Regions from separate parts of the Pseudomonas sp. S09G 359 genome, predicted to be linked through region 2. Evidence: riboswitches for the same ligand, from Rfam matches in the RefSeq annotation. Region 2 holds a riboswitch; the other holds the start of a gene.
What was found. A riboswitch is a leader RNA that binds a small molecule or an ion and turns the genes downstream of it on or off. The one in region 2 is predicted to bind manganese.
Positions count from the first base shown of each region.

Region 1: it holds a riboswitch for manganese, as region 2 does, so the genes downstream of both, CXQ82_RS04765 (TMEM165/GDT1 family protein) here and mntP (manganese efflux pump MntP) in region 2, are expected to answer to the same signal.

Region 1 is NZ_CP025263.1:1,063,114-1,077,800, forward strand. Features, by position in the region: gene CXQ82_RS04735 (hypothetical protein) at 88-345, shown strand; gene CXQ82_RS04740 (1-acyl-sn-glycerol-3-phosphate acyltransferase) at 468-1,631, opposite strand; gene CXQ82_RS04745 (CPXCG motif-containing cysteine-rich protein) at 1,764-1,943, shown strand; gene CXQ82_RS04750 (putative signal transducing protein) at 1,976-2,236, shown strand; gene CXQ82_RS04755 (SOS response-associated peptidase) at 2,274-2,894, shown strand; gene CXQ82_RS04760 (M48 family metallopeptidase) at 3,034-3,852, shown strand; gene CXQ82_RS04765 (TMEM165/GDT1 family protein) at 3,927-4,511, opposite strand; yybP-ykoY riboswitch at 4,601-4,720, opposite strand; gene CXQ82_RS04770 (class I SAM-dependent methyltransferase) at 4,772-5,770, opposite strand; gene CXQ82_RS04775 (2-hydroxyacid dehydrogenase) at 5,801-6,766, opposite strand; gene CXQ82_RS04780 (LysE family translocator) at 6,852-7,484, shown strand; gene CXQ82_RS04785 (DUF3304 domain-containing protein) at 7,500-7,961, opposite strand; gene CXQ82_RS04790 (DUF2235 domain-containing protein) at 8,059-10,377, opposite strand; gene CXQ82_RS04795 (DUF3304 domain-containing protein) at 10,365-10,907, opposite strand; gene CXQ82_RS04800 (fatty acid--CoA ligase) at 11,242-12,924, shown strand; gene CXQ82_RS04805 (DUF1302 domain-containing protein) at 13,256-14,687, shown strand, end outside.
Region 2 is NZ_CP025263.1:2,439,714-2,454,400, forward strand. Features, by position in the region: gene CXQ82_RS11195 (GNAT family N-acetyltransferase) at 95-601, shown strand; gene CXQ82_RS11200 (GlxA family transcriptional regulator) at 579-1,523, opposite strand; gene CXQ82_RS11205 (TetR/AcrR family transcriptional regulator) at 1,696-2,325, shown strand; gene CXQ82_RS11210 (type 1 glutamine amidotransferase domain-containing protein) at 2,322-2,999, shown strand; gene CXQ82_RS11215 (alkene reductase) at 3,079-4,203, shown strand; gene CXQ82_RS11220 (NAD(P)H-quinone oxidoreductase) at 4,326-5,324, opposite strand; gene CXQ82_RS11225 (YbfB/YjiJ family MFS transporter) at 5,321-6,553, opposite strand; gene CXQ82_RS11230 (LysR family transcriptional regulator) at 6,666-7,544, shown strand; gene CXQ82_RS11235 (MBL fold metallo-hydrolase) at 7,621-8,604, shown strand; gene CXQ82_RS11240 (DoxX family protein) at 8,663-9,049, shown strand; gene CXQ82_RS11245 (alpha/beta fold hydrolase) at 9,104-9,922, opposite strand; gene CXQ82_RS11250 (NAD(P)-dependent alcohol dehydrogenase) at 10,072-11,139, shown strand; gene mntP (manganese efflux pump MntP) at 11,217-11,780, opposite strand; yybP-ykoY riboswitch at 11,791-11,959, opposite strand; gene CXQ82_RS11260 (hypothetical protein) at 11,999-12,298, opposite strand; gene CXQ82_RS11265 (secretin and TonB N-terminal domain-containing protein) at 12,515-13,159, shown strand; gene CXQ82_RS11270 (RNA polymerase sigma factor) at 13,156-13,701, shown strand; gene CXQ82_RS11275 (FecR domain-containing protein) at 13,739-14,665, shown strand.

The sequences.
Region 1 (14,687 bases), 1.4 Mb from region 2:
GGAGGGAGCATTTACGGCGCTGGAGGCCACTATCGTTCAGGTTTGTATCTGAATTGATACCAAGACACTGTGTTACCGAGGTTTGCGATGGCGCTGCCCGCACTGTTGATTAATGTTGTGGCTTTACTGGTGGCCTGCCCGGGTGCGGCGCTGCTGTTCATCACCCGCCTGCACGAACAGCGCGCGATGGCCGAACTGACCGCGCAAAGCGAAGACCGCGCGATCGACCAGCCGATGCTGTTTCTGGATGTGCGCACCGAGCGGGCGCATCGCCTGGCGTACCGCATCGGGTTCGCCTGCCTTGGGCTGGGGCTGCTGATCTCTTGGATCAGCACCCACCTCTAAAAACACGTCGAAACAAATGTGGGAGGGGGCTTGCCCCCGATAGCGGTGGATCAGCTAATGAATATTTGGCTGACACACCGTAATCGGGGGCAAGCCCCCTCCCACATTTTTAGTTCAGTGTTTTACAGGGGGATTCCGGCTTTTACGCGGTACTGATTACGCACCGGCGTTGCATATTGCACCACCAGGAACGGCCGGTGCTCGGCCGGGCATTCGTTCAAGCGCCGCTCCCATTCCACCTTGGCCTTGGCCAGTTCGTCCGCCGGGAATACTTCGGCGGCAGTCGGCACCTGCAATTGCGGGTCGGCGTCGCTCCACTGGGCATAGGCCAGGTAGTGCACCGGGAACAAGCGGTAGCCGCCGAGAATCTGCCGATCCATTTCCACGGCCAGCACTTTGGTGTCTTCGAAACGCTCAGTGATGGGCGGCGCGAAGTTGATATGCACGCGGCCTTTATAGCCGGTGATACCCAGGGCAATGCTCACGTCATCTTCGCCCGGCGCCTTGGTGTAGGTGCCGGTGGTGGCGCGGATATACAGCTCGCGCGCCTTGGCCGCGTCGCACGGGTCGTACTCGTAGCTGATCGACACGGGCGTGAGGTTCAGCGACTGGATTACCTCGGCGAACGGCTCGTCCTTGCGGCTGACGTGGAACATCTTGAGGATCGCCGACTCGGTGCGATCATCCCCATCCTTGGCGCGCCCTTCAGCCTGAGCGATCCAGATCGACTGGCAATCGTTGCGGATCGAATGGTTGATGTAGGCCGACAGCAGGTTGAACGCCGCCATCTTCTCCTTTCGCCCGGTGATCGAGCGGTGCACGATGAAGCTCTTGTTCAGACGCATCAGGTCGCTGACGAACGGCTTTTGCAGCAGGTTGTCGCCGATGGCGATGCGTGGCGTCGGCAGCCCGGCGTGGTATACGGCGTAGTTGACGAAGGCCGGGTCCATCACGATATCGCGGTGGTTGGCCAGGAACAGGTAGGCGGTGCCGGACTTGAGCTGCTCGACGCCGGTGTAGGTCACGCCGTCGGTCGCGCGGTCGATGGTGTGGTCGACGTAGTACTCGACTTTGTCCTGCAGCGTGGCCACGGTGGTGACGCCGGCGAATTCACGGCGCAATTTGCGGGCGATCATCGGCTTGAGCAGCCAGCCCAGGGCGCCGGCAAAGCGCGGGAAGCGGAAGTGGGTCAGGATGTCCAGAAAGGCCTTGTCACTGAACAGTCGGTCCAGCACTGCCGGGACTTCGCTGTCGTTGTAAGGTCGGATGGTATCGAATTCGCCCATCATGCTCTCTTGTTAGAAACGGCTAGGGTAAGTAAAGGAAATACCAGGGTGCGGTGCGGGTAATGGGCCCGACCGAAAATAGCCCTGTAAATAGACCGGCGATTATACGCACAAGTCACCTGGGAGACCGCGATGGAAGAGCAATCGTACGAATGTCCTTATTGTGGGGAGGTGGTCACGGCATTGCTGGACCTGTCCGGGGGCGATCAGGAATATATAGAGGACTGCCCGGTATGTTGCCGGCCGATTACGTTCGAGCTGCAAGTGCACGGTGGCGAATGGATGCTGAATGTGCGCAGCGAAAATGAATGATGCGCAGCGAAAGTGATTAAACAGGTACGCCTATGCAGCGAATCTACGAACCCGAAAACCTGATGGAAGGCGAGTTGCTGCAACAGATGCTCGCCAGCGAGGGCATCGAGGCGCACCTGGTGGGGCGCCATTTGCTCGGTGGGACCGGCGAATTGCCGATATTCGGCCTGCTGGGGCTGGAGGTGGACAACGACCGGGCGATTGACGCCCGCGAGCTGATTACCGCCTATATCGGCGCGCAACCGTTGCCTGGCGACGAACCCGACAGCTTTCCCGACGTGCTGGTCTGTTAGGCTGTCGGTCGGTTTACCCCAAGAGTCGTGTTGCCCCATGTGTGGACGTTATGCCCTGTTTCGCTGGAATCCCGCCTTTGCTGCCTTGCCCGGCTTTCCGGCCGACCAGCAGCCCCAGTGGAACATCTCCCCGAACGACTCGGTGCTGATCCAGCGCCTGAGTGACGGCCAGCGCAGCCTGGCCCGCGCGCGCTGGGGCCTTACACCGCCCTGGTTGACTGATCTTTCGCGTACCCCCGCCCATGCCCGCGCCGAAACGTTGGCCGAGCAACCGATGTTTCGCGAAGCGTTTCGCCAGCGCCGCTGCCTGCTGCCCGCCAACGGTTTCTACGAATGGCGCGGCACCCAACGCAAGCGCCCCTACTGGCTGACGCCGGGGGAGGGCTCCAGCGTGTTTTTTGCCGCGATCTGGGAAGCCTACCCGGTGCAGGAACAAGTGTGGCTGAGCACGGCAGTGGTGACCCAGGCCGCGCAGAGCCAGCGCCGACCGTTGATTCTGGATGCGGCCGGGCAGGCCGCCTGGCTCGATCCCGAGACCCCCTTGCATGTGTTGCAAGGCTTGTTGGCCGGTGAGCCTGCGCCGCTGCGTGAGCGGGTGCTGGCTAATATGATCAATGACCCCAAGCTCAATGGGCCGGAGTGTCTGACTCCAGGTTGAGCTTTGGGCGCGCTGTAGGATGTATCTGAAAAACAGCGGCTACACGTCTGTTGTATCTGGCGTCGATACAAATGAGCGCCTACGATACGCGCCAGGTTTTCAGGGCGTTTTTTCAGGACGTCTTACAGGGAGAGAGTTGATGAAGAAAGCATTGGCGATAAGTGCATTGGCTGCAGCAGTGCTGCTGGCCGGGTGTCAGTCGGTCAACACCACCAGCGGCGGCGCGGTGGGGGTAGAGCGCAAGCAGTACATGTTCAGCATGCTGTCGAGCCAGGAAGTCGACCAGATGTACGCCCAGTCCTACCAGCAGACCCTTGGCGAAGCCAGTGGCAAAGGCCTGGTGGACAAGACCAGCGCCAACGCCAAGCGCGTGCAGGCGATTGCCAACCGTTTGATCGCCCAGGCACCGACCTTCCGCCCCGATGCGGCGCAGTGGAAGTGGGAAGTGAACCTGATCAAGAGCGACGAGATGAACGCCAACTGCGGGCCTGGCGGCAAGATCTTCGTGTACAGCGCGTTGATCGATAACCTCAAGCTCACCGATGACGAACTGGCTGCCGTGATGGGCCATGAAATCGCTCACGCCTTGCGCGAGCACGGTCGTGAAGCCATGTCCAAGGCCTACGGCATCGAGATGGCGAAGCAGGGCGCGGGTGCGTTGTTCGGCCTGGGCCAGGACAGCCTGGCGCTGGCAGACACCGTGGCCAACTACGGCATGACCTTGCCCAACAGTCGCAGCAATGAAAACGAAGCGGACCTGATCGGCCTGGAATTGTCGGCCCGCGCCGGTTACAACCCGAACGCGGCGATCACACTGTGGAACAAGATGGCCAAGGCCTCGGAAGGCGCGCCGCCGGAGTTCATGAGCACGCACCCGGCGTCTGACAGCCGTATCGCCTCGTTGCAGGCGGCGATTCCGAAGGTGATGCCGCTTTACCAACAGGCCAAAAAGTCCTGATATCCAAACCCTTGTGAAGCTCCAAATGTGGGAGGGGGCAAGCCCCCTTCCACAGTTGATTTGGGTTTACAGGTCTAGATCCAACCGCTGCTCTGCATCGCCTTGTACACCGCCACAACCGCCAGGATGAAAAACGCCGTGGCCGCCAGTCTCCGAATCAACGTCAACGGCAGCTTCTCCGCGGCAAAATTCCCCGCCAGAACCACCGGTACGTTGGCAATCAACATGCCCAGGGTGGTGCCAATAATCACCAGCCACAGCTCCGGGTACTGCGCCGCCAGCATCACCGTAGCGATCTGCGTCTTGTCACCGATTTCGGCGAGGAAGAACGCGATCAGCGTGGTCAGGAACGGCCCGAACTTGCGCGTAGTGCTGGCTTCGTCATCGTCGAGTTTGTCCGGTACCAGGGTCCACAACGCCGTGGCGCAGAAGCTCGCCGCGAGTATCCAGTGCAACACCGCATCCGAGAAGAAGCTGCCGAACCAGGCGCCCACGGCACCGGCGGCCGCATGGTTGGCCAGGGTCGCGGCGACGATACCGGCAATGATCGGCCAGGGCTTGCGAAAGCGAGCAGCGAGAATGAGCGCGAGCAGCTGCGTCTTGTCGCCGATTTCGGCCAAGGCAACGATTGCGGTAGGAACGAGTAGTGAATCCAGCATCAGGTAAGTTTCCAGGGGCGGGTCGACACGGCTATGACACGTACAGCCTTCCCGCCCCGGGTAAGGTGTTCGTGTCATAGGTCTTGTCAAACCCCGGTCCGTCTGTGCGGACTCCTGGGTCGCATACGCCATGGTCTGTTGACCAAGTATGTTGACGTATGCCGGACGAGCGTGGTGCTCGTGGGAGACTACTCCCCTAGGACGGAGCGGATTCTGCCTAGGCAAAATCCATTCGGCAAGCCTTCTTTTTCAAACGCCCGTCAGCCGCGCTTGGCACGGTAGATACGAAAACCATTGCCTTCGGCCTTGATCGCACACACGCCCAAATGCTCTTCGATCAGCGGTTGGTATTTGAGGAAGCTGTTGGCTACCAAGCGAAGTTCGCCACCTTTTGCCAGGTGTTTTGCCGCTTTTCGCAGCAGATTCTCGGTGGCGAAATAATCTGTGTGCACCCCGACATGGAACGGCGGGTTGCTCAAAATCGCGTTCAAACCCATCGGCGCGGCGTCGATGCCATCACCGGTCAGCACCTCGGCTTCCAGCCCGTTGGCGGTCAGGGTCAAGCGGCTGCTGGCGGCGGCGAAGGCGTCCACATCCAACAGGGTTACCGTGTTGTGCGGGTAGCGACGTTTTACCGCAGCCCCGAGCACGCCGGCGCCGCAACCGAAGTCCAGCAAGTGGCCGCTGGGCAACTTGTCCAGATGCTCCAGCAACAACTCGGTGCCGCGGTCCAGGCGACCGTGGCTGAACACCCCCGGCAGGCTCACCACTTTGAGCGGCCCTTCGGCCAGCGGCACCTCGAAGACTTGTGCCAGGCTTTCCAGCTCCACCGCTTGCGGGGCGTTGGCCACGGTGATTTGCCACAACTGGCAATGTCGCGCGCTGTCGAGCTTGCGCGGTTTGCCGAGCGGGATCATCTGTTTGGCGGCGCTTTCGATGCCGGCTTTTTTCTCCCCCACCAGAAACAGCTCGGCGCCGGGCAGGCGTGCGGCCACGGCGTTGAGCAGGTAGTCGGTGAGGTCCTTGGATTTGGGCAGGAAGATCACCGCCGCATCAAACCCACGCTCGGGCACATTCACGCCGAACTGGCTGCGCTCGGGGAAGCGGGTATCGAGCGCCGCCTGGTCGCCGGCATGCCAGCACCAGCCGTGGGCGTTGGGCAGGCGACCGAGCAAGTCGTCGGCAGGCAACCCTACCAGCAGCAGGTTGCCTTGAAAAAGTTCGGCCTGACGAAGCAGTACTTCACTGCGCGGATCCATGGTCTGCTCCTTGAAAAGGGGCGCAGTTTATCAACTCACAACCCGCAGCGGGGCGCCGTCGAAAAAGCCCCGGGCGTTTTCGGCCAGTTGGCCGACGATGCGCTGCCGCGCTTCACGACTGCCCCAGGCGTTATGGGGTGTGACGATCAGCCGAGGGATATCGCCAGCCAGCAGCGGGTTGCCGTTTACCGGCGGCTCCACACTGAGCACGTCGGTCGCCGCGCCGCCCAGGTGGCCACTGCGCAGGGCATCGGCCAAGGCCTGTTCGTTGATCAAGCCACCGCGCGCGGTGTTGACCACAAACGCGCCCGGCTTGAGCAGCGCCAGTTCCCGGGCGCCGATAAAGTCGCGGGTGTGCTCGTTGAGCGGGCAGTGCAGGGTGAGTGCGTCGACCTGGCTGAGCAGTTCAGCCAACGGTACGCGGTCGGCGCGGGCAGGGCGCCCGGGAATCGCGCCGAGCAGCACGCGCATGCCGAAGGCTTCGGCCAGGCGTGCCACGGCGCTGCCCAGCTCCCCATGGCCGAGCAGGCCGAGGGTCTTGCCTTCCAGTTCGACGATGGGGTGGTCCAGCAGGCAGAACTGCTTGGCCTCCTGCCATTTGCCGGCGGCCACATCCCGCTGATAATCCTTCAGGCGCGTCGCCAGGTTGAGCAGCAGCATGATCGTATGCTGCGCCACCGACGGCGTGCCATAGCCCTGGCAGTTGCTTACGGTGATGCCGTGGGCGCGGGCTGCTTCGAGGTCGACGTTGTTGGTGCCGGTGGCCGACACCAGGATCAGCTTGAGGTCCGGGCAGGCGGCCAAGGTTTCGGTGTTGAGGGCGATTTTGTTGCTGATCGCGACATGCACGCCTTGCAAACGATCGACCACATTCTGCGGGGTGGTGTCGCTGAACAACTGCAGGTCGCCGAAGCTGTTGCGCAGTTCGCTGAGGTCGAGGTCCCCCAGGTCCAGGGAAGGGTGATCAAGGAAGACCGCGCGGCGATTGTTCGTCATCAACTGTACCTTTTGTGCAAGGGTTCGAAGGCGTAATCTGCCGAGCCTATCAGATGAAATAATCCGTTACGTAATTGGAGTGAGCATGTACGCCGCCGAGTTTTTGACCGTAGCCCTGATTCACCTGCTGGCAGTGGCCAGCCCCGGCCCGGATTTCGCCGTGGTGGTGCGCGAAAGTGTTACCCACGGCCGCCGCGCCGGCACCTGGACCGCGCTGGGGGTGGGTTCGGCGATTTTCCTGCACGTGGGCTACTCGCTGCTCGGTATCGGCTTGATCGTGTCCCAATCCATCGTGCTGTTCAACGCGCTCAAATGGGCGGCCGCCGCCTACCTGCTGTACATCGGCTTCAAGGCCCTGCGCGCACAGCCGGCCAAGCCTGTCGCCGAGGGCGAGTTGCACCGCGAAGCGGGCGAGCGCACCCCGCGCGGCGCGTTTACCGCCGGTTTCGTGACCAATGGCTTGAACCCCAAGGCCACGCTGTTCTTCCTCTCGTTGTTCACCGTGGTGATCAACCCGCACACGCCGTTGGCGATTCAGGCGGGTTACGGGGTGTATTTGGCGGTGGCGACGGCGCTGTGGTTCTGCCTGGTGGCCATGCTGTTCAGCCAACAGCGTGTGCGTGCAGGATTTGCGCGGATGGGGCATTGGTTTGATCGGACGATGGGCGCGGTGTTGATTGCGATTGGGGTGAAGTTGGCGTTTACCAGTATGAAATAAGCCCTCAGGCGTATTTTATTTTGGGCATGACTGAGGCTCCGGCAAGTGCAGCGGGGTTTTGATCGGGTATTCAGGACTGCCGTAGGCGTAACAGGAGGTAGTGACCTGAAGTTCATCGCAGGGTAGGAAGTGGACGGTGAGACCGCAGACTTTTTGGTTTGTGTAGTCGGGGACTGGGACTAGTTTGGAGTGTTGGCGCTTTTGGGAGTCTATTTGCTTCTTCCACGCCAAAAACTTGGGCCAATCGCCATAACCGGAAAAGCCTTCTGAGCTGCCTGCTCCTGTCTCCCAATCAACCCGCACCGTCATCCCTGGCTTCCACTTCGAAGGCGCTACGTAACAGCAACCTTCACCCCCTCCCTGATAGGGTCCAATAATGTCGATACCTGAACGCCCATCGACACTGAAGTGGTTGATGGCCCAATGCGTATGGTTGACCGCCTCAAGCGTACTGGCCTGTGCATTCTGTGTAAGCATCAACCCCGCCAGCACACAAATGGCCCTGACCTGTGAATGCCACGCATAAAAGCGGCGTGCGAATATCGCGTCGGGTGCAAGCAGTTGAAAATCTGGCTCAGACCTGAGCATCTTTGAGCTCCCTGACGTTGGTTTCATAAGCCCGCCAAATCTCATTAATCGCTTTTTGAACCTCGGCAAGGCGTTCGGCGGTCATCAAGGGAGATGGTGTTGCAAGGGCGGGGTCAACGAACAGCGGCGTCTCTGCGCCCGCAACCATTGCCCCGTCTTCCTGGCGATACAGCGCTACATCCCTTCTGCCGGCATCGCCGAAAAACACCATGCGCAACTTGAAGTAACTGCCGAATGGCTCGCGTCCCGCTGCGTAAAGAAACCAGGCACGGGAGTCGTGGACATGATCATCGAACAGCGCGCGTAACAGCCCTTCAGGCTTGCTGGCGTTGCGGCTTTCATCGACGTTAAAACGCGTGTGCTCGTCGACGTAGTTGCGCTCGTTCCGGGGCGGTGGAAACAGCAGGCTGACCTTCGCCAAGGCACTGGCCTTCATCTGCTTGCGCTCGGCTAGCTCTATCTCGTGGACATGCGCGCCGGGAACAATGGCCATGAGGGCTACGCGTATGGGGATAGAGTCAACGATGTGTGGGCTGGAAAAGCCTCGCCCGAATTCTTCAGCCGCCTCGCGTAACTGGGTTTGTGCCATGTCGGCGTCGAAGTCCTTGATGCCTGGCTCAAGCGGTTGCTTGGGTTTGACGCTAAAGTGTTCGCGGGCTTTTTGCTCTTTGCGGCGCTGTTCGACGGCGGCCTGTTTTTTGTTACGGTTGGCCCGCGCCAGTTTTCGGGCGTTGTTATCGGCCTCGGTATCGCTGGCGTGTCGGTAGAAGTTAGTCTGTTTCAGCGTGGCGAAGGCATATCGGTCGATGCGCCAGGCGGTGATCCAGGCCATTTGGCTGGTTAGCGCGTTTTCCAGGGAGTCGGTGGTTGGGATGGGTCGGTAATGTTCGATTTGTTCGGGGGATAGCGGCCTTCCAGCCGGAGCTAGATCCAAGCTGATCTGGCGCCAAGCGTTGAAACGGTTGACTAGCATCGGCGCCACGATGAACTCCAAAACGGCTTCAGGTGGCAATGCACGCCAGAACTCATGGCGTAGTTCTTTTGGCAAAGCATCTTTTGGCACTTTTAAAGGTGCGCCATTGGCGTAGGCATCAGCATATATGTCGTGCAGTGCTATCTGGGATAGCAATAATCCATCCCCCTCGTCTCCGCCTTCTCTATACGCCTTCCCCTGATCTCCCGGCGGATACCCCCCTCCCTGATCCGAATGCATCCCTGGATACAGCACTTCACTACTATTGACCGGGTACCCCCCACCCTCCCGCCGAATCGAGTCCAGCGGAAAGCACAAACGTTGTTCATGACTGGCAACAATATGCAAACATCGCTTGACCAGGCTGCTGGTGGGCAACTCTTGGGTGCCATCCGCCCAGCCCATGTGCCCATCTGCCCCCGGCACAGCATGAGCAAGGCCCACCGAGGCCACGGTGTCCAGCAACCCCAGGTACTCCACGCTGATCGGAAGCTTCAAGTCGCCGGTTTGCAGCGCCGGTTGCGACTCGGTGGGCGATGACAGCTCATTCAACCAACTGACAAACGCCCGTGCCGCTGCTGCCCCGCGGGAAAACCCATACACATAGAGCTTGATTCCCAACAGTTTCGACGAACCAGGCGACGGTTGGGTCAAGGCGATAGTTAAGGGCCTGGTCAATGCTCCCAACTGTTTGCCGAACTGATAGCGCCGGAAGTTAGAGCCGATTGAGCCTTCAAAACTTGCTGGAGCGCCCATCGCCTCGACCGCTGCCTGCAAACTTGCGTTATCCAGCCGGGGCAATGCCAGCGCCTGGCGCAAGGCGTCGATGATCATCATCAGGCCCCAGTTGATCCGCTCTTCACCGAAAGCGGCCATAGCCAAGCCGATCTCGCTGTAATTCAGGTCGCCGACTTCAGGAAACGGCGTGCCCACACCGGGCATGTAGTACTTGAAGTACTGGCCGCTGCCCGTGCCCGCCGCGTCGGTCAATCTGCTGGCCTGGCTGCTATGGACAGTACCGCCAGCATGACCTTCGCCAATACTTGCGCGAAACAATCGGGCGATATTCGTCGGGTGCTTGGGGTCGGATAAATACAAATCGTTGTTGAGGTTATTACCCGTGCCGTCGAAGAACAGGCTGATATGCAAAGTTCGGCAGCATGGCGGTGTTACGCGGCGACCGGCAGCCAAACACAGCGCGTCATGGTAATCGCGCTCGAGTTGAGACTGGCGCCGAAGATTGTTATGAACCTGGCCCGCTCGAAAGGGTAGGCGCCCCTGTTCCGGAAACTGCGGCGGGTAACAGAAAGAGGCTTGATTCACTTCGGGCATGACTGAGGCTCCGGCAAGTGCAGTGGCGTTTTGATGGGGTATTCAGGACTGCCGTAGGCATAGCAGGACGTGGTGACCTGAAGTTCGTCGCAGGGCAGGAAGTGGACGGTGAGACCGCAGACTTTTTGGCCTGTGTAGTCGGGGACTGGGACTGGTTTGGAATGTTGGCGTTTTCGGGCTCGGACTTTGTCTCTCCAGCCCAGGTATTTCTCCTCGTTAGCGAAACCAGGAAACTCATCAGCCAGGCTACTCATCCCACTAGCTCCTGTCTCCCAATCAACCCGCACCGTCATCCCTGGCTCCCACTTCGAAGGCGCTACGTAACAGCAACCGCCACCCCCTCCCTGATAGGGTCCAATAATGTCGATACCTGAACGCCCATCGACACTGAAGTGGTTGATGGCCCAATGCGTATGGTTGATACCTTCGATGGTGCTCGCATGGATGCTCGGTACGGACAAGGCGTAGGCCAAACCGAGGAGCACGGGGAGTTGATACTTGGTACTCGCACGGATAGGCATGGGATTCATTTTCTGCCTTCGTTGGTTTTGCTATTCATGCGTTCCGCTCTGTGCGGCTTGAAGGATGGGTGCGCTGATGTACTGAAGAACATGCCTCTTGATCCCTGAGATTTGTTAATGCCCTGAGAATAAAGAGTTGCTATCGGTGACAAATGTCAGACGGTTCGCTTTTTAGAGAAGGGTGCTTCCTGATCAACTGGTGGGCTGAACAGGGCAAATACTGGCGCAAAGCCAGCAATCACTGGCCTCAACAAATCATTCCTTTGGCTGATTTGGCTGAAACATTTGCGCTCTACAGTGCAGAACGTTCAGCCAAGACCGTGCAGTCATAAAAGGGATTCGTATGTTGCAGACTCGTGTCATCCCGCCCGCCGAAGGCGCTTACCAGTACCCGTTGTTGATCAAACGCCTGTTGATGTCCGGGGCGCGCTACGAGAAAACTCGGGAAATCGTCTACCGCGACAAGCTGCGCTACACCTACCCGACGCTGATCGAGCGCGTCGCGCGCCTGGCCAATGTGCTCACCGAGGCCGGGGTCAAGGCTGGTGACACCGTCGCCGTGATGGACTGGGACAGCCACCGTTACCTGGAGTGCATGTTCGCCATCCCGATGATCGGCGCGGTGATCCACACCATCAACGTGCGCCTGTCGCCGGAACAGATCCTGTACACCATGAACCACGCCGAGGACCGCTTCGTGCTGGTCAACAGTGAGTTCGTGGGGCTCTACCAGGCCATTGCCGGGCAGCTCACCACTGTCGACAAGACCCTGCTGCTCACCGATGGCGAATCGAAGACCGCCGAGCTGCCCAACCTGGTCGGCGAGTACGAAACCCTGCTGGCGGCTGCCAGCACTCAGTACGATTTCCAGGATTTCGACGAAAACTCCGTCGCCACCACCTTCTACACCACCGGCACCACCGGTAACCCCAAGGGCGTGTACTTCACCCACCGCCAGTTGGTGCTGCACACCATCGGCGTGGCGACGATCATGGGCAGCATCGACAGCGTGCGCCTGCTCGGCACCAACGACGTGTATATGCCGATCACGCCGATGTTCCATGTGCACGCCTGGGGCCTGCCGTATGTGGCGACCATGCTCGGGTTGAAGCAGGTCTACCCCGGCCGCTACGACCCGGAATACCTGGTGGAGTTGTGGCGCAAGGAGAAGGTCACCTTCTCTCATTGCGTGCCGACCATCCTGCAGATGCTGCTCAACGCCAAGGCTGCTCAAGGGGTGGATTTTGGCGGCTGGAAAATTGTCATCGGCGGCAGCGCGCTCAATCGTTCACTGTATGAAGCCTCCAAGGCGCGTGGGATTCAACTGACCGCTGCGTACGGCATGTCCGAAACCGGGCCGCTGGTGTCCTGTGCCCACCTCAACGAAGAGTTGATGGCCGGCACCGAGGACGAACGCACCACTTATCGCATCAAGGCCGGTGTGCCGGGGCCGTTGGTGGAAGCCGCCATCGTCGACAGCGAAGGCAATTTCCTGCCCGCCGATGGCGAGTCCCAGGGCGAGCTGGTACTGCGCGCGCCGTGGCTCAGCGAAGGCTATTTCAATGAGCCGCAGAAGGGCGCCGAGCTGTGGGCCGGCGGCTGGATGCACACCGGCGACGTGGCCACCCTGGATGCGTTTGGCGTGATCGACATCCGCGACCGCATCAAGGACGTAATCAAGACCGGCGGCGAGTGGGTCTCGTCCCTGGCCCTCGAAGACCTGGTCAGCCGTCACCCGGCGGTACGCGAAGTAGCGGTGGTGGGCATCGCCGACCCGCAGTGGGGCGAGCGCCCGTTTGCCTTGCTGGTAGTGCGTGATGGCCATGTGATAGGGGCCCGTGAGCTCAAGGAACACCTCAAGCCGTTTGTTGAATTGGGCCACTTGAGCAAGTGGGCGATCCCCAGCCAGATCGCCGTTGTTACGGAAATTCCCAAGACCAGCGTGGGCAAACTCGACAAAAAACGTATCCGCATTGACATCATTGAATGGCAGGCCAACAACAGCACGTTCCTGTCCACCCTCTGACGGCCCTTGCCGTGCCCGTTCGGGCACGGCAATGCTCTATCTCGCACCTTTACTTGTGATTTGCCAATTTTCAGCCATCCTTGCCGCGTCGGCCTTCGCTGACATGGCGAAAGGGTTGTGGCAGACGGGTCGGTGATGCAAATCACACTTTAGAGGGATCAAGCACTACCCCCTGCTGGCTATAGTCCCTTCCAGAGTTTTTCACGGATGTTCCGCTTCGGGCCATGGGGGCTCGGCTGCCGAGCGGCATTGGAATCGTTGTATTCCGGCCGTTACATGCATCACAGAAAGAACTCACTGCCATAACAATAATGCACATGGAGTAGCGTCGATGACCTCAGTAAACCAGTTCTGGCGCCGGGCAAGACTGCCCCTGGCCGTCAGTCTCGCCTCTACGCTCGCCGGGCCCGCATTCGGCGTCAGTTTCAATATCGGTGAAATCGAAGGGAGTTTTGACTCGTCGCTTTCTGTGGGTGCCAGTTGGTCGACAGCTAAGCCCAACCAGGATCTGATTGGTGCCAACAACGGCGGCAACGGTTTGTCGCAGACCTCCGATGACGGCCACTTGAATTTCAAACGCGGCGAAACGTTCTCGAAGATCTTCAAGGGCATTCATGACCTGGAACTGAAGTACGGCGATACCGGTGTGTTTGTGCGTGGCAAGTACTGGTATGACTTTGAACTCAAGGATGAAAGCCGCGAGTTCAAGGACATCAGCGACAGCAACCGCAAAGAGGGCGCCAAGTCCTCGGGCGGGCAGATTCTCGATGCGTTCGTGTACCACAACTACTCGATTGCCGACGCGCCAGGCTCCGTGCGGTTTGGTAAACAGGTAGTGAGCTGGGGTGAAAGTACCTTCATCGGCGGCGGTATCAACGCCATCAACCCCATCGACGTGTCTGCTTTCCGTCGTCCGGGTGCCGAAATCAAGGAAGGCTTGATTCCGGTCAACATGTTCTATGTGTCCCAATCGCTCACCGACAACCTGTCGGCAGAAGCGTTTTATCAGTTGGAATGGGATCAGACCGTTACCGATAACTGCGGCACGTTCTTCTCTCAGCCTGACGTCGTTTCAGATGGTTGCAGCAATAACCTGCGCGTGTTGAACAGCCGTCAATTCCTGCCCGGTGCAGGGGCCTTTCTGCCCGGCCTGGCGAACAATGGTGTAGACATCAATAACGAGGGTGTTCTCGTTCGCCGCGGTCCCGACCGTGATGCGCGTGACAGCGGCCAATTCGGTGCTGCACTGCGCTATAACTTCGAGCCGCTGGACACGGAGTTCGGGGCTTACTTCATGAACTACCACAGCCGTGCGCCAATCTTCAGTGCCCAAGGTGCACCGCAAGCCGCCTACACTGGAGCAACGCCGGGAGTACCGGGTGCACTGCGCCCACTGGTGGTCGCGGGTAACTCCAATTACTTCATGGAATACCCTGAGGACATTCGTCTTTACGGCTTGAGCTTTTCCACTACCTTGCCTACCGGTACCGCGTGGAGTGGCGAGCTGAGTTACCGTCCTAACGCCCCCGTTCAACTGAGCACCACCGACATTTTGTTCGCTGGCGTGAAGCCGCTTGGTGGTCCCGTGCTGGGCAATGCGTCGTTGCTCACCGGGGCTCCAGGTCAGGACTTGCATGGCTACCGTCGTAAAGAAATCAGCCAGTTCCAAACCACCTTTACCCACTTCTTCGATCAAGTCATGGGCGCGAGCCGCTTGACCCTGGTGGGTGAAGTCGGCGTGACTCACGTAGGCGGCCTGGAAA
Region 2 (14,687 bases):
ACTCTGTTCAGCGAGTAGAAAGGTTCGACCTTCCATTGGCTTGGCCGGCACTTTTGTGAACAATGGCGCCCTGCGTTTTTTCACCGAGAGCCCCATGCCTGAAACCACCGTCGAATTGATCCAGACCGGCCCCGAAGACGCCGAACTGATCCGCAATCTCTACCAGTACTACGCCTACGAGTCCTCGGACTGGGAACAGGAGGATGTCGAGGCGGACGGCCGTTTCTACATCCACGACGAGCACCTGAACCGCTACTGGCAAGACCCGCACTGGAGCGCCAACCTGTTGCTGGTCGACGGCTATATCGCCGGCTTCCTGTTGATCGAAGAGAGTGAGTTGCCGGGGATCAATGCCCTGGAGCTGGCCGACCTGTTTATCCTCAAGCGCTACCGGCGCAAAGGCATCGGCCGCGCTATCGCCACCCAGGTGCTGTGCAGCGGCGAGGCCGATTGGCTGGTGCGTTTCTATGACCAGGACGAAGCGTCCCAGGCGTTCTGGCGCACGGTGCTGGATAACCTGCCGCGCCCGGTGCAGGCGCTGGAGTTGGACGACGATGCGCAGCTGGTGACTTACCTGATCACGCGGGTGGCGCTGCATTAAACGCCTGTTGCATGGCCTGGGGCGGTTGCCCGAAGGCGCGCAGGAAGGCCTGGCGCATGCGCTCGCGGTCGCCGAAGCCGGTTTCGCGGGCCACCACTTCCACCGGGTGGCGGCTGGTTTCCATCATCGCCCGGGCGGCTTCCACTCTAAGTGACTCAATGGCCTTGGCCGGGGTTTGCCCGGTTTCCTCGCGGAACACCCGGCTGAACTGGCGCGGGCTGAGCCGGGCGACATCGGCCAAGGCGTCCACCGACAAATCATGGGTCAGGTTTTCGCGGGCGTAGGCCAGGGCCAGTTGCACGCGGTCGGACTTGGGGTCCAGTTCCAGCAGGGCCGACAGCTGCGACTGCTCGCTGCCACGGCGCTGGGCAATCACCAGCTTGCGCGCAATGCGGCGGGCGAGGTCGCTGCCCAGGTCCTTCTCCACCATGGCCAGCGCCAGGTCCACCCCGGCGCTCATGCCCGCGCCAGTCCAGACCTGGCCGTCGACCACAAACAGTTTGTCTTCTTCCAGGTGGATCTCCGGGTGGCGCTTGCGGAAGGCCGGCGCGTGAATCCAGTGGGTGGTGGCGCGCTTGCCGTCCAATAAGCCAGCCTCGGCCAGCACGAAAATGCCCATGCACAGCGAGGCGATCCGGCGTGACTGCGCAGACGCGGCCTTGACCAGGTCCAGCAGGTTGGCCTCGGGCAGGCGAAACTCCAGGTAGCCGCTGACGATCAGCGTGTCATAGCCTTCCGGCCGAATCGGCGTGGTATTCACCGAGAAACCTTGGGAGGTCATCACCGCGCCGCCGCTTTCCGACACCAGGTGAAACTCATAGGCCGGCTCGCCCCGCATCAGGTTCGCGCACTCGAACACCGAGCCCAGGCTGAGGCTCAGGGATTGGAAGTTCGGGTAAACCATCAGCGCAACGCTGTGCATCGTATGTCTCCAGGGGCGTGGGAAGAGGGATTGTCGGCGGCCGCCGGGAAAACGGCAACCGACTTCGAGCCATGTCCGGAATCCTTGCGGATATGACATTGTCGGCTTTTGCTCCGGCTCCTAACATTCACCCAACGAACTAGACGACTGGTCTAATCGGACGGAGTGAAGCATGAGCAGTGAAACCAAAAGTGCAAGGCAGACGATTCTGGACACGGCGCAAGTGATTGTCGGCCGTAAAGGATTTTCGGCGGTGGGCCTGAACGAAATACTGCAAGCCGCCGATGTGCCGAAAGGCTCGTTCTATCACTACTTCAACTCCAAAGATGCCTTCGGCGTTGTATTGCTCGACACGTACTTCGACAACTACGTGTACGGCATGGAGCAACTCTTCAACCAACCGGGCCTATCCCACGGCGCCAAGTTGATGCGCTATTGGCATTGCTGGATCGACAACCAGACCGGCTGCACCGACGCGGGCAAATGCCTTGCCGTCAAACTCGGCGCGGAGGTGTCAGACCTTTCAGAACCGATGCGCCTGGCGCTGCAGCGCGGCACCTCACGCACCATCGCACTGCTCGCCGTGGCCATGCAGCGCGGCGTCGCAGACGGCTCGCTGTTGTTGCAACACCGGCCGCAGCACCTGGCCCAGCAGCTGTACGCCCTGTGGCTGGGGGCCAGCGTAATGAGCAAGATCACCCGAACACCCGCGCCTTTTGACCAGGCGCTGTTACTGACCCGACAGCTGTTGGGTAGCCCTGAACACACTGACATTCACATCGATCGAGGCACTGGAAAATGAAAGTATTAATGGTACTCACCTCTCACGACCAGCTTGGCGACACCGGCCGCAAGACCGGCTTCTGGCTCGAAGAATTTGCTGCACCCTATTACGCCTTCAAGGACGCCGGCGCCGAAGTGGTGCTGGCATCCCCGGCCGGTGGCCAGCCGCCGCTGGACCCGGTCAGCGACCTGCCGGACTTCCAGACCGAACAAACCCACCGCTTCGCCGCCGACCCGGCTGCGCAGCAGGCCCTGGCCACCACCGTAAAGCTGGACACGGTCAACGCCACCGACTTCGACACCGTGTTCTACCCGGGTGGTCACGGCCCGCTGTGGGACCTGGCGGAGTCGCCCACTTCAATCGCGCTGATCGAGGCGTTTGAGCGCGCCGGTAAACCGATTGGCTTTGTGTGCCATGCGCCGGGTGCCTTGCGCCACGTCAAGGCTGTCAACGGTGAGCCGTTGATCAAGGGCCGTCGCGTGACGGGTTTCTCCAACTCCGAAGAAGCCGCTGTCGAGTTGACCGATGTGGTGCCGTTCCTGATTGAAGATGAATTCATCAAGTTGGGCGGCAAGTATGAGAAGGGCGCTGATTGGCAGTCGTTCGTGATTGTCGATGGGCTGTTGGTTACCGGGCAAAACCCTGGCAGTTCCAGTGATGTGGCCAAGGCCCTGCTGAAACTCACCGCTTAAGTTAATTAACCCCGTTATTAGTTGGCGACTCGCAAGAGTCGCCAGTGTTTTTGCTCGTCCTGAATTTGGAGTTTCCAGCATGACTGACAGTGTATTAAGTACCCCGATAACACTGGGTCACCACACCTTGAATAACCGTGTCGTGCTGCCGCCGCTGACCCGTCAACGCAGCGCGCAACCCGGGGATATCGCCACCGATTTGATGGCCGAGTATTACCGCCAGCGCGCCAGTGCCGGTTTCATGGTCAGTGAAGGTACGCAGATCGAGCCCCGTGGCCAGGGGTATGCCTGGACGCCGGGCATCTACACCCCGGCGCAGATCGACGGTTGGCGCACGGTTACTGACGCCGTGCACGCCGAGGGTGGGGTGATTTTTGCCCAGCTGTGGCACGTGGGGCGCGTGTCCCATAATGCCTTGCAGCCTGACGGTGCGGCACCGGTGGCCCCGTCGGCACTCGCAGCGTTGCAAGCCAAGGCGTTTATCCAGACCGGGCCAGGTACGGGCGAATTGGTGCAGCCGCCGGTGCCGCGTGCCTTGAGCACGCTTGAGGTCAAGCAACTGGTGGCGCATTACGCCCAGGCTGCCCGCAATGCCCTGGATGCAGGGTTTGATGGGGTGGAGATTCACTCGGCCAACGGTTACCTGGTCAACCAGTTCATCTCGGCCCACTCCAACAGGCGCGACGACGAGTACGGCGGCTCACTGGACAACCGCCTGCGCTTTTTGCGCGAAATCGTCGAGGCGGTGAGTGCCGTGGTCGGCCCGGAACGCCTCGGTGTGCGGTTTTCGCCATTGTTCAGCGGCACCGACCAGGACCGCGTGTATATCGGCCTGGTGGAAGAGGACCCGCACCACACCTATATCGAGGCGATCAAAGTGCTGCAAGCGGCGGGCATCGCCTATGTCTCCATCGCCGAAGCCGACTGGGACAACGCGCCCGACCTGCCGGAGACCTTCCGCCGCGCCGTGCGTGACACGTTCAGCGGGCGCATCATCTACGCCGGTCGCTACACCGCCGAGCGGGGTGCGCGGTTGGTCGACGCGGGGTTAGCGGATCTGATTGCGTTCGGGCGGCCGTTCATTGCCAACCCGGATCTGCCGCAGCGGCTTTTCAACGGCTGGCCGCTGAACCCGCTGCGGGTAGAAGGGATGTATGGCGGGGGCGAAGTGGGGTACACCGATTATCCCGCTTATTCCGACTAAGAATACGGTCAATGTGGGAGGGGGCTTGCCCCCGATAGCGGTGTATCAGCTACACCATCTGTTGCTGACCCACTGCCATCGGGGGCAAGCCCCCTCCCACATTCAGATGTGTGGCCTTTAGATTACTCCACCCGCAACACAATCTTGCCAATATGATCCCCGCCTTCCATCCGTGCATGGGCCTGGGCCGCGTCGGTGTATTCATACACTTTGTCGATCATCGGCAGGCAACGCCCGGCGGCCAGCACTGGCCAGATGTACTCGCGCAATTGCTCGGCAATCGCAGCCTTTTCTGCGTGGCTGCGCGGGCGTAACAGCGAGCCGGTAATCACCGCGCGTTTGCCGAGGATGGTCAACAGGTCGACGTCATTGGCCTTGGCACCGCCGAGGAAACCCAGCATCACCAGGTGCCCGTCCATGGCCAGGGCCTTGAGGTTGTTGTTGAGGTACGAGCCACCCATGATGTCGAGGATCACGTCCACGCCCTGGCCGTCGGTTTGTTCGGCGATGACCTCGGCGAAATCCTGCTCGCGATAATTGATCGGCTCGGCGCCCAGCTCGGCGATGGCCGCGCACTTGTCGGCGCTGCCGGCGGTGGCGAAGGCCTGGATGCCGAACTCGCGGCACAGCATCAGCGCGGTGGTGCCGATGCCACTGGTGCCGCCGTGGATCAGCACGCGCTGGCCCGTGTGTGCATCACCCAGGCCGAACAGGTTGGCCCATACGGTGAAAAAGGTTTCCGGGACGGCAGCGGCTTGAATCCAGTCCATGCCCTCGGGGATCGGCAAGGCCTGGCCGGCCGGCACGCTGCAGAACTGCGCGTAGCCGCCGCCATTGGTCAGCGCGCAGACCCGGTCGCCCAGGTTGAACCCCGACACGCCGTCGCCCAGCGCCGCCACTTCGCCGGCCACTTCCAGGCCCGGGTACGGGTTCATGCCGGGTTTCATCGGGTATTTGCCGGCGCGTTGCAAGGCGTCCGGGCGGTTGACCCCGGCGGCGTGCACGCGGATCAGGATCTCACCGGGGCCCGCCACCGGCACGTCGGCGCGGCGCGGTTGCAGCACTTCGGGGCCACCGGGGGTGGTGATTTCGATCAGGGTCATTTCTTTAGGCAGTGTCATTTGAGGTTACCTGTAGCGATGAGCGTATGGGTTGGGACCGTGGCGAGTGGTCGGCGGTTCAGCAGGATCATACCCAGCTCCAATGCCAGCGCGACCACAATCGCCGCCGCTGCAATCAGGAACAACTGCGCATGCTGGCCGCCGCTGCTGTTGAACAGGGCCGAGTAGGCAAAGCCCGACAGCGCCTGGAACGTGGCGAAGGACACGGTGGCCCGGCTCCACGCCACTTGTTGCTGGTGATGGTTGGGCAGCAGTTCATGCACCCGCGCCAAGGCCAGCGGCACGATGCCTGGCGGGAACGAACCGAGGATCACCGCCAGTACGGCGAGGGCGGTAAACGAGCCGGCAAACGGCAGTAGGCCAACGGCGACCGCTTGCACCATCAACACCAGGCGAATGCTCCAGCGTGCGCCGAGTTTGTCGGCCAGGAAGCCATACGTGACCGGCCCCACAATCGCACCCAGGCCATACATCACCCAAATCATTGCACCGACATGCGCGCCGTCACCCAGGCCACGGGCCACGTAATCCACCAGAAACACCATGGCCGGCACCAGGCCCGCCGCCATGAAGGCGTATTGGGCAAACAACAGGTACACCCCCGAAGGTGTCGGCGCTGCGCTGCCCGCCGGCAGCGGTGCCTCATGCACGGTGCCGGTGGGCCAGGCAAACCAGCTGGCGGCGGTGAGTATGACCGCCAGCAGGCCCAGGCCGAACCAGGTTTGTTGCAGGCCAAGGCTCAACAACGGCGGCACCAGGGTGCCCGAGGCGGCAATGCCCAGGCCGATGCCGAGGAAGATCGCACCGCTGGCCAGGCCACGGCGTTCCGCCGGTACATGGGGCAATACGGTGGCGGCCACCAGCACCATGATCGCGCCACCGGCGATGCCCGACAGTAGGCGCCAGGCGAAAAACCACACTACCGAGAGCGGGAAACCACAGGCGAAAAACGCCAGGGTCACCGCCACCATCATGAAGCGCAGGGCGCTTTTGTTAGAGCTGCGTTGGGCGATGGGCCGGCCGATCAGCGCGCCGATCAGGTAACCCACCAGGTTGGCGGCGCCGAGGTACACCACGTCGTTGGCGGAGAACCAGTGCGCCTGGATCAAACTCGGAATCAACGGTGTGTAGGCAAAACGCGCCAGGCCGATGCTGACCAGGCTGGCGCACAGGCCGGCGAAGATCGGCAGCCAAACCGCGCTGCGGGGTGAAAAATGAGTGTCGTGCATGATGGCGGTCCTGGGTATTTTTCTCTGGCGCCCAGCATATCCAAGATTATTGATGCAATAATGCAGCGATTATACGGCGCTCTGATGCAAATACGCAGCATAAGGAATCAGCATGAATTGGGACGATGCACGGGTGTTTCTGGCGGTGTGCCGCGAGTCCTCCCTACGCGGTGCCGCCCGGGTGCTGGGCGTGGACCAGGCCACCGTCGGCCGGCGCGTCAACGCCCTGGAAAAATCCTTGGGTGCGACCTTGTTCCTGCGCACCTCCGAGGGTTACGCCCTGACGGCCGTGGGCGAAGCCGCGCTGCGCTCGGTGGAAAAAATGGAGCGCTCGGCGCTGGATCTGGAGCGCCAGATTCAGGGCCTGGACGACCGCCTGACCGGCATCGTGCGTGTCAGCACCACCGACTCGCTGGCTATCGATTTCATCATCCCGGCGATTGCCCGCCTGCATGAACAACACCCCGATGTGCGCGTGCAGCTGGACGCGTCCACGCAGTTCCTCAGCCTGGCCAAGCGTGAAACCGACATTGCCGTGCGCAATACCCGCCCCGACAACCCCGACCTGATCGCCCGGCGCATCGCGCGCTGGCCGCTGGGGTTGTTTGCGTCCCAGGCCTATGTCGACCGCCACGGTATCCCCGAGCCTGGCAGCCTGTTCGAAGGCCACGACCTGGTGGTCTACCAACCCTACCTGCAAAGCCAGAAGGACATGACCCTGGTGTCCGAACCCCTCGGGCGCGGGCGGATTGTGGCGGCACTGAGTTCCAGCCTGCTGGTGCGCCGTTCGATTGCCGCCGGCATCGGCATCGGTGAGATCCCGGTGTACACCGGCGAGCGCGACGGCTTGGTGCGCCTATGGCCGGAGCGCACGCGCCCGCTGCCCTACGACGTGTGGCTGGTCACCCACGCCGACCTGCGCCACACGGCGCGGGTGCGGGTGGTGATCGATGAAATCGTCGCCGGGTTTGCCGGCACGGGGGAGGAGTAGTCAGCACAGGCTTGCAATTTCCTGCGGCGCGGCGGGCACACAATCAGCCTCTTTACGCATGTTCAGGGGTAACAGTATGAAAAGAAGATCGGTGTTTGCTTTAGCGCTCGCGGTGGCATTGGCCTCGGGGCATTCGTTTGCCGCCGCGCCCGCGCAGGTCGGTACCCAGGCGCCAGGCTACTTCCGCCTGGCGGTCGGCGACTATGAAGTCACGGCGCTGTTCGACGGCTACAACGACCTGTCGCCCAAGCTGCTCAAGGGCATGACCCAAAGCCAGATCCGCGCCTTGCTGGCCCGCCGCTCCATCGAAACCCCGGGCGTGCAGACCGCGTTCAACGCGTTTTTGGTCAACACCGGCAAGCAACTGATCCTGGTGGACACCGGCGCCGGCCAATGCATCGGCGCCACCGCCGGGCAACTCTCGACGAACATGAAGGCGGCCGGTTATGAGCCGTCCCAGGTCGACACGATCCTGCTGACCCACCTGCACCTGGACCACGTGTGCGGTCTGGTGGATGGGCAGCATCAAGCGATTTTCGCGAATGCCACCGTGTATGCCGCCAAGGCCGAGGCCGATTACTGGCTCGACCCTCAGGCGTTGGCCAAGGCCCCGGAGGCGGCCAAAGGCTTTTTCAAGATCGCCCAAGACTCGACCGCCCCCTACATAGCCGCCGGGCGTTTCAAGACGTTTGAGCCGGGCAAGCTGCCGATCGCAGGTATCGAGACGGCACAGGAGCCGGGGCATACGCCGGGCAGCACCACTTACCGTTTCAACTCCCAGGGGCAGAGCATCCTGTTCATGGGCGACCTGGTGCATAACCTCGCCGTGCAGTTCCTGCACCCTGAGGTGTCGATCGGGTTTGACGTGAATGGCCAGCAGGCAATCAAGAGCCGCGAAGCGGTGTTCAGCGCGGCCGCTGCCGAAAAGATCTGGGTGACCGCGGCGCATTTGCCGTTCCCGGGCATTGGCCATATCACCACCGAGGGCAAGCACTTCCAGTGGGTACCGGTGGAGTACGGGCCGTATAAACGTGCGGCGCATGTGCCATTGATCGACTAACCCTCTCTCCCTATAGCCGCTGTGCAACCGCCAGCGGTTTTTTGCGCATAGGTCGTTTATGAACGAATCAAAAAGTCAGGCTCTGGGGCTGCTGTTTCTGCGGGTCAGTGGGGCGCTGTTCCTGCTGTGGGTGCATGGCTTGCCCAAGTTGCTCCACTACAGCGAGCAGTTGACGCTGATCGAAGACCCGTTTCATTTGGGCGCCAACGTCACTTTGCTGCTGGCGATCTTTGCCGAAGTACTCTGCCCGCTGCTGATCATCACGGGGGTGCGGGTGCGTCTGGCGTGCCTGCCGATCCTGGCGGTGCTGTTGATCGCCATGGTGGTGGTGCACCCGCAATGGACGTTGCTTGAAGGGCAGTTCGGCTGGTTGCTGCTGATCATTTTCACCAGCGTGCTGATCGCCGGGCCCGGTCGCCTGGTGCTGAGCCAGCGTTTCGCCTGAGCAAAAAAAGGCCGGGCAAGCCCGGCCAAATAAGGAGAGGGTGTTTCAGTCGTATCAGCGGCTCAGGAACGCCAGCAGGTCTTCGTTCAACTGCTGGGTGTGAGTGGCCGCGAAGCCGTGCGGCGCGTCCTTGTAGACCTTCAGTTCTGCGCCCTTGATCATCTCGGCCGCTACTTTGCCGGTGGTTTCGAAGGGTACGATCTGGTCGCCATCACCGTGGATCACCAGGGTCGGCACGTCGATCTTGGCCATGTCCGGGCGGAAGTCGGTTTCGGAGAACGCAGTGACGCAATCCACGGTCGCCTTGAGGGACGCTAACAGAGCGATCTGCAGGGTCTGGGTCAGCACACCTTCGGAGACGGTCTGGCCTTTGTTAATGCCGAAGAACGGGGTGTTGAAGTCCGCGATGAATTGCGCACGGTCCTTGAGCAGTCCTTCCTTGATGCCGTCGAACACCGGGGTCGGCACGCCTTGTGGGTAATCGGCTTTCTGGCCGAACAGCGGGGTGACCGCACCCAGCAGCACCAGGCCGGCAACACGGGCGCTGCCGTGGCGGGCGATATAGCGGGCCACGTCGCCGCCACCCATGGAGAAGCCCACCAGGGTCACGTCCTTGAGGTCCAGGTGCTCGATCAACTGCGCGATGTCGTCGGCGAAAGTGTTGTAGTCATTGCCGGTCCACGGTTGGTCCGAGCGGCCGAAACCACGGCGGTCAAACGCGATGGTGCGGTAGCCACGGCTGCTCAGGTATTCCATCTGGTATTCCCACATATCGGCATCCAGCGGCCAGCCGTGGCTGAACAGCACGGGCTTACCGCTGCCCCAGTCCTTGAAGTAGATCTGGGTACCGTCTTTGGCAACGAATGTGCTCATGGAAAACTCCTGGGTGAGTAGGGCAAAAAGACTCTAGCTCACTATTGCGCTAAACCGGACGAAGGGCTTGTACGGGTGTGCTCGGTTGAACGGTTCAGCGTCTATGCTGGTCCACTGACCTCTACCGTCAGATCACACAGGTGAACGAAATGGCCAAGACTTACAGCTACGCCGCCCAGAACGCCAAGGACACGCTCAAGCCCTTTACCTTCGAGCGCCGTGCGCCAGGGGCCGACGACGTACAGATCGACATCCTCTATTGCGGCGTCTGCCACTCCGACCTGCACACTGCGCGCAACGAGTGGCATAACACGCTTTACCCCTCGGTGCCTGGCCACGAAATCGTCGGCCGCGTGACGGCCGTGGGTGGCAACGTCAAGAACTTCAAGGTCGGCGACCTGGCCGGTGTCGGTTGCATGGTTGACAGCTGCCAGCACTGCGCCTCCTGCGCCGAGGGCGAGGAGCAATACTGCGAGAACGGCTTTACCGGCACCTACAACGGCCCGGTATTCGGCGGTGAGAACACCTTCGGCGGCTACTCGGACAGCATCGTAGTCAAGGAGAAGTTTGTACTGCGCATCTCCCATGACGATTCCAACCTGGCCGCCGTGGCGCCGTTGCTGTGCGCGGGCATCACCACCTATTCGCCGCTGCACCACTGGAAGGTCGGCCCCGGCAAGAAGGTCGGCGTAGTGGGCCTGGGTGGCCTGGGGCATATGGCGGTGAAGATCGCCCACGCCATGGGCGCGCATGTCACGCTGTTCACCACCTCCCCGAGCAAGCGCGAGGACGGCCTGCGCCTGGGCGCCGACCAAGTGGTGGTGTCAAAGAACGCGGATGAAATGGCCAAGGTTGCCAACAGCCTGGACTTTATCCTCAACACCGTCGCCGCGCCGCATAACCTCGACGCCTTCCTCAACCTGCTCAAGCGCGACGGCACCATGACCCTGGTCGGCGCGCCCGACAGCCCGCACCCGTCGCCTGCAGTCTTCGGCCTGATCTTCAAGCGCCGCAGCCTGGCCGGCTCGCTGATCGGTGGCATCCAGGAGACCCAGGACATGCTGGACTTCTGCGCCAAGCACGGGATTGTCTCGGACGTGGAGATGATCGCTATCCAGGATATTAACGAGGCCTATGAGCGGATGCTCAAGGGCGATGTGAAGTATCGGTTTGTGATCGATATGGCCAGTTTGAAAAAGGAAAGTAACGCGGCGTGAGTGCAGCGCAAGTCTAATGTGGGAGGGGCGGTGCGACGATTCGATTTGCCCCCTTCCACATTGTTTATGTGTGCGTTTCAGACCGAGAGGTGCTCGTAGAGAATCGTCGCACCCACCAGCATCAACACCACGCCACCGACCATCTCCGCCCGCTTGCCCACCACGGTGCCCAACACCCGGCCGAGCATCATGCCGAGGGTGACCATGGTCATGGTCGCCAGGCCAATGGCCGCCGAGGCCAGCAGGATATTCACGTCGACAAACGCCAGGCCCACGCCCACTGCCAGCGCATCAATGCTGGTGGCAAACGCGGTGACGGCGAGGATCATGAAAGAGTGCTGGGTGGGCTTTTCGGCTTCCTCGTCGTCAGCCTTGAGCCCGTTCCAGATCATGTGCAAACCCAGTGCCACCAGCAGGGTAAAAGCGATCCAGTGGTCCCAGTTTTCCACCCAGCGGGTGGCCGCATGGCCGATGGCCCAGCCGATCATCGGTGTAATGGCTTCGATCACGCCAAAGATCAGGCCGGCGCGCAGGGCTTCGCTCAAACGCGGTTTTTGCAGGCTGGAGCCTTTGCCTATGGCCGCCGCAAAGGCGTCCGTGGACATGGCCAGGGCGAGAAGGAGCAGGGAAATGGGGTTCACGGTCAGGCTTCCAGTCGGGCTATGGGACACAACGACACAACCACACGCCCGACTTTAGGCATGGATGTGTCGCTGGTCTCACCAACCAAACGGTGTTCGTACCACGGCAGGTTGCCGAATATGTTGATACGAACGCTTCCAACAGAGTCAGAAGCCGGTTACTCCCCAACGAGGAGGGGAATCATAGGGGGGCGGATCTGAAAATTTCGTTAAACGGCTCAAGGCCGCTGCGGTTTCACCGATGTGCCAAAGGTATTGCCCATGCGCACGCTGGTGGCCGCCGGCGTGGCCAGGCCCACCTTGTTTGGCAGGCGTTTTTCCACGCCGATGTTTTGCGCCTCGCGGTTTTTTTGCGCAGCCTTGGTCGCATTCGTGTCATTGCCCATCTGCTGGCTCAGGCAGCCATAGTCGGGCGCCTTGTAGCCATCCACCGCGACTTCCGTGCAGCTGTCGGCATGGGCGGCGAAGGGCAGGGCGGCGCACAGCAACAGGCTGGCGAGGGGGGGTAGCAGCTTCATCGGAGCCTCCTGGCGGACCCGGGGGAAAGGGCCGTTAGGCTTTCAAGTCTAGTGCAGCGGGCTTCTCGTCACCGTGATGTTTTTTTTGCTATCACCGTAACATCAGGTTCATAAACTGGCCTCAGGATGACGGTTTTCTAGGGCGCGTCGGCCGTGCAGCGATGCAGAGCAGCGGGTGAGCAGGGAGCCTGGAGGCGTGCCGTATGCGCCCTGGTCTTGCTGTTGCTGCTGGCCAGTGGTGGTGCGGCGCAGGCAGAGTCAGCGCCGCTGGTGTTGAACCTGCCGGCGCAAGACCTCGAACACGCCCTGCAAGCGTATAGCCGCGCCACCGGCATGGCGGTGCTGGTCGACCGTGAGTTGACCCGGGGCCGGCGCTCTATCGGCGTGCGCGGGCGCTTTACGGCGCAAGAGGCACTGGCGATGTTGCTGACCGGGAGTGGCCTGATGGCGCGTTACGCACGCAGCGATGCATTTACCTTGCAGACCCCCGAGGTCAGCCCGCCAGCCGCCACCCGAGGCGCGGCGGCACGGCACGCGGCGCGCATCAACAACAGCTACGCCACGGCGTTGCAGCAGGCGATCGAAGCCAGCCTGTGCCGGTCGCCCCTGACCCGCCCCGGCAGTTTTCGCGCGCTGGTGCAGGTTTGGGTCAACCCGTTGGGTGTGATCGAACACAGCCGGCTGGTCAGCTCCACCGGTGATGAACAACGTGATGAAGCACTGGTACGCAGCCTGGGCGCAGCGCGAGTGGATCGCCCGGCACCGAGTTCGCTGCGTCAGCCGGTGACGTTACTTCTGATGCCCGACACAACAGGAATACGCATGGAATGCACAGCAGCAAAAGGAGCCTGGGGCGGATGAAAAATACCGGGCACAGTACGATGGTCAGCCTGTTCCTGGCCTCCTACGACGACTTCAAGGTGCGTTTGCGCAAGCGCCTGGGTTCGGAGGACCTGGCCAACGACGTCCTGCACGAAACCTACCTGCGGGTCGACCGCATGGAGGTGCCGCCAAACCTGGCGCAACCCAACGCCTACCTCTACCGCATGGCCTTGAACATTGCCGCTGACCGTCGCCAGGCCGATGCGCGCTTGCTCACCGGCAGCGAAGTGGAAGAGTTGCTGCAAAGCGCTGACGAAGCCCAGGACCCCTCGCGGGTGGTGGGTGGCCAGAAAGAAATCCAATCCCTGGTCAAGGCCCTCTACGAACTGCCGGCACGGCGCCGCAAGATCCTTATTGCCGCCCGCCTGGAAGAGGCGCCGCACCTGGAAATCTCCCAGCGTTTCGGGATTTCCACGCGCATGGTCGAGAAGGAAATCAAGGCCGCCCTCGGCCACTGCGCCAAGCGCCTGGAAAGAAAAGTGATCCAGCGGTTCGGTCCCGGGGCCGGAAAACCGTCTTAGTGTCGAGTCCCTGATAAATCCGTGAGTATGTGCGCGCTTGAACATTTTTAGCCTCTCCACCGCCCGGCAAACCGCTGCCAGCCCCGTGCACGATGAAGCCCGCGAGTGGCTGCTCCTGCTGACCTCGGGCCGCGCCACCGTGGCCGATGCCAAGGCCTTGCAGGCCTGGCGCGCGCAAAGCGCCGAACACGCCCAGGCGTTCGAGCAGGCCAAGGCGTTATGGCAGCAATTGGCGCCGGCTGCGGCGCAAGTCTCGCAGCCCCGTTCGTTCGGCCGACGTGCTTTCCTCGGCGGTGCGATTGCCGCATCGGCAGCCGTGGTAATGGTCCGCGTGGGTGCCCCCGGCGGTTTTGCCGGCCTCACGGCGGACTATCGCACCGAGGTGGGCGAGCAGCGGCAAGTGCTGCTGGGCGACGGGGTCAGCCTGGAACTCAACACCCAGACGCGCGTCAGTCGGGTGGGGCAGGGCATTGAATTGCTCGAAGGCGAAGTTGAAGTGCTCGCCCATGTTGCGCAACCGCTCAAGGTACTGGCCGGCGACGGTTGGGTGAGCGCCGGGGAGGCGCGGTTCAATCTGCGTAACACCGATAACAAGGTGTGCGTGACCTGCATCGAGGGCTCGCTGTCGGTAGATGTCGCGGGTCGCAGTGTGCGGCTTGAGGGCGGGCGCCAGCTGAGCTACAGCGCCGCCGAGGTAGGTGAACCGGTGGTAGTCGATACCCAGGCGGTCGTGGCCTGGCGCGAACAGGTATTGGTGTTCAACAACGCCACACTGGCGACGGTAGTGGACGAGATCAACCGCTACCGGCCGGGAATGTTGCTGTTACTCAACAGGGAGCTGGGCCAGCGTCGCGTGCAGGCGCGGTTCAGCCTGCAGCAGCTGGCGGGCGTGGCGTTGTTGATTCGGGATGCCTATGGCGCAAAATGTACGGAACTGCCAGGTGGGGTGGTTTTGTTGAGTTAGGCTTCGATTTACGGTTGCACAG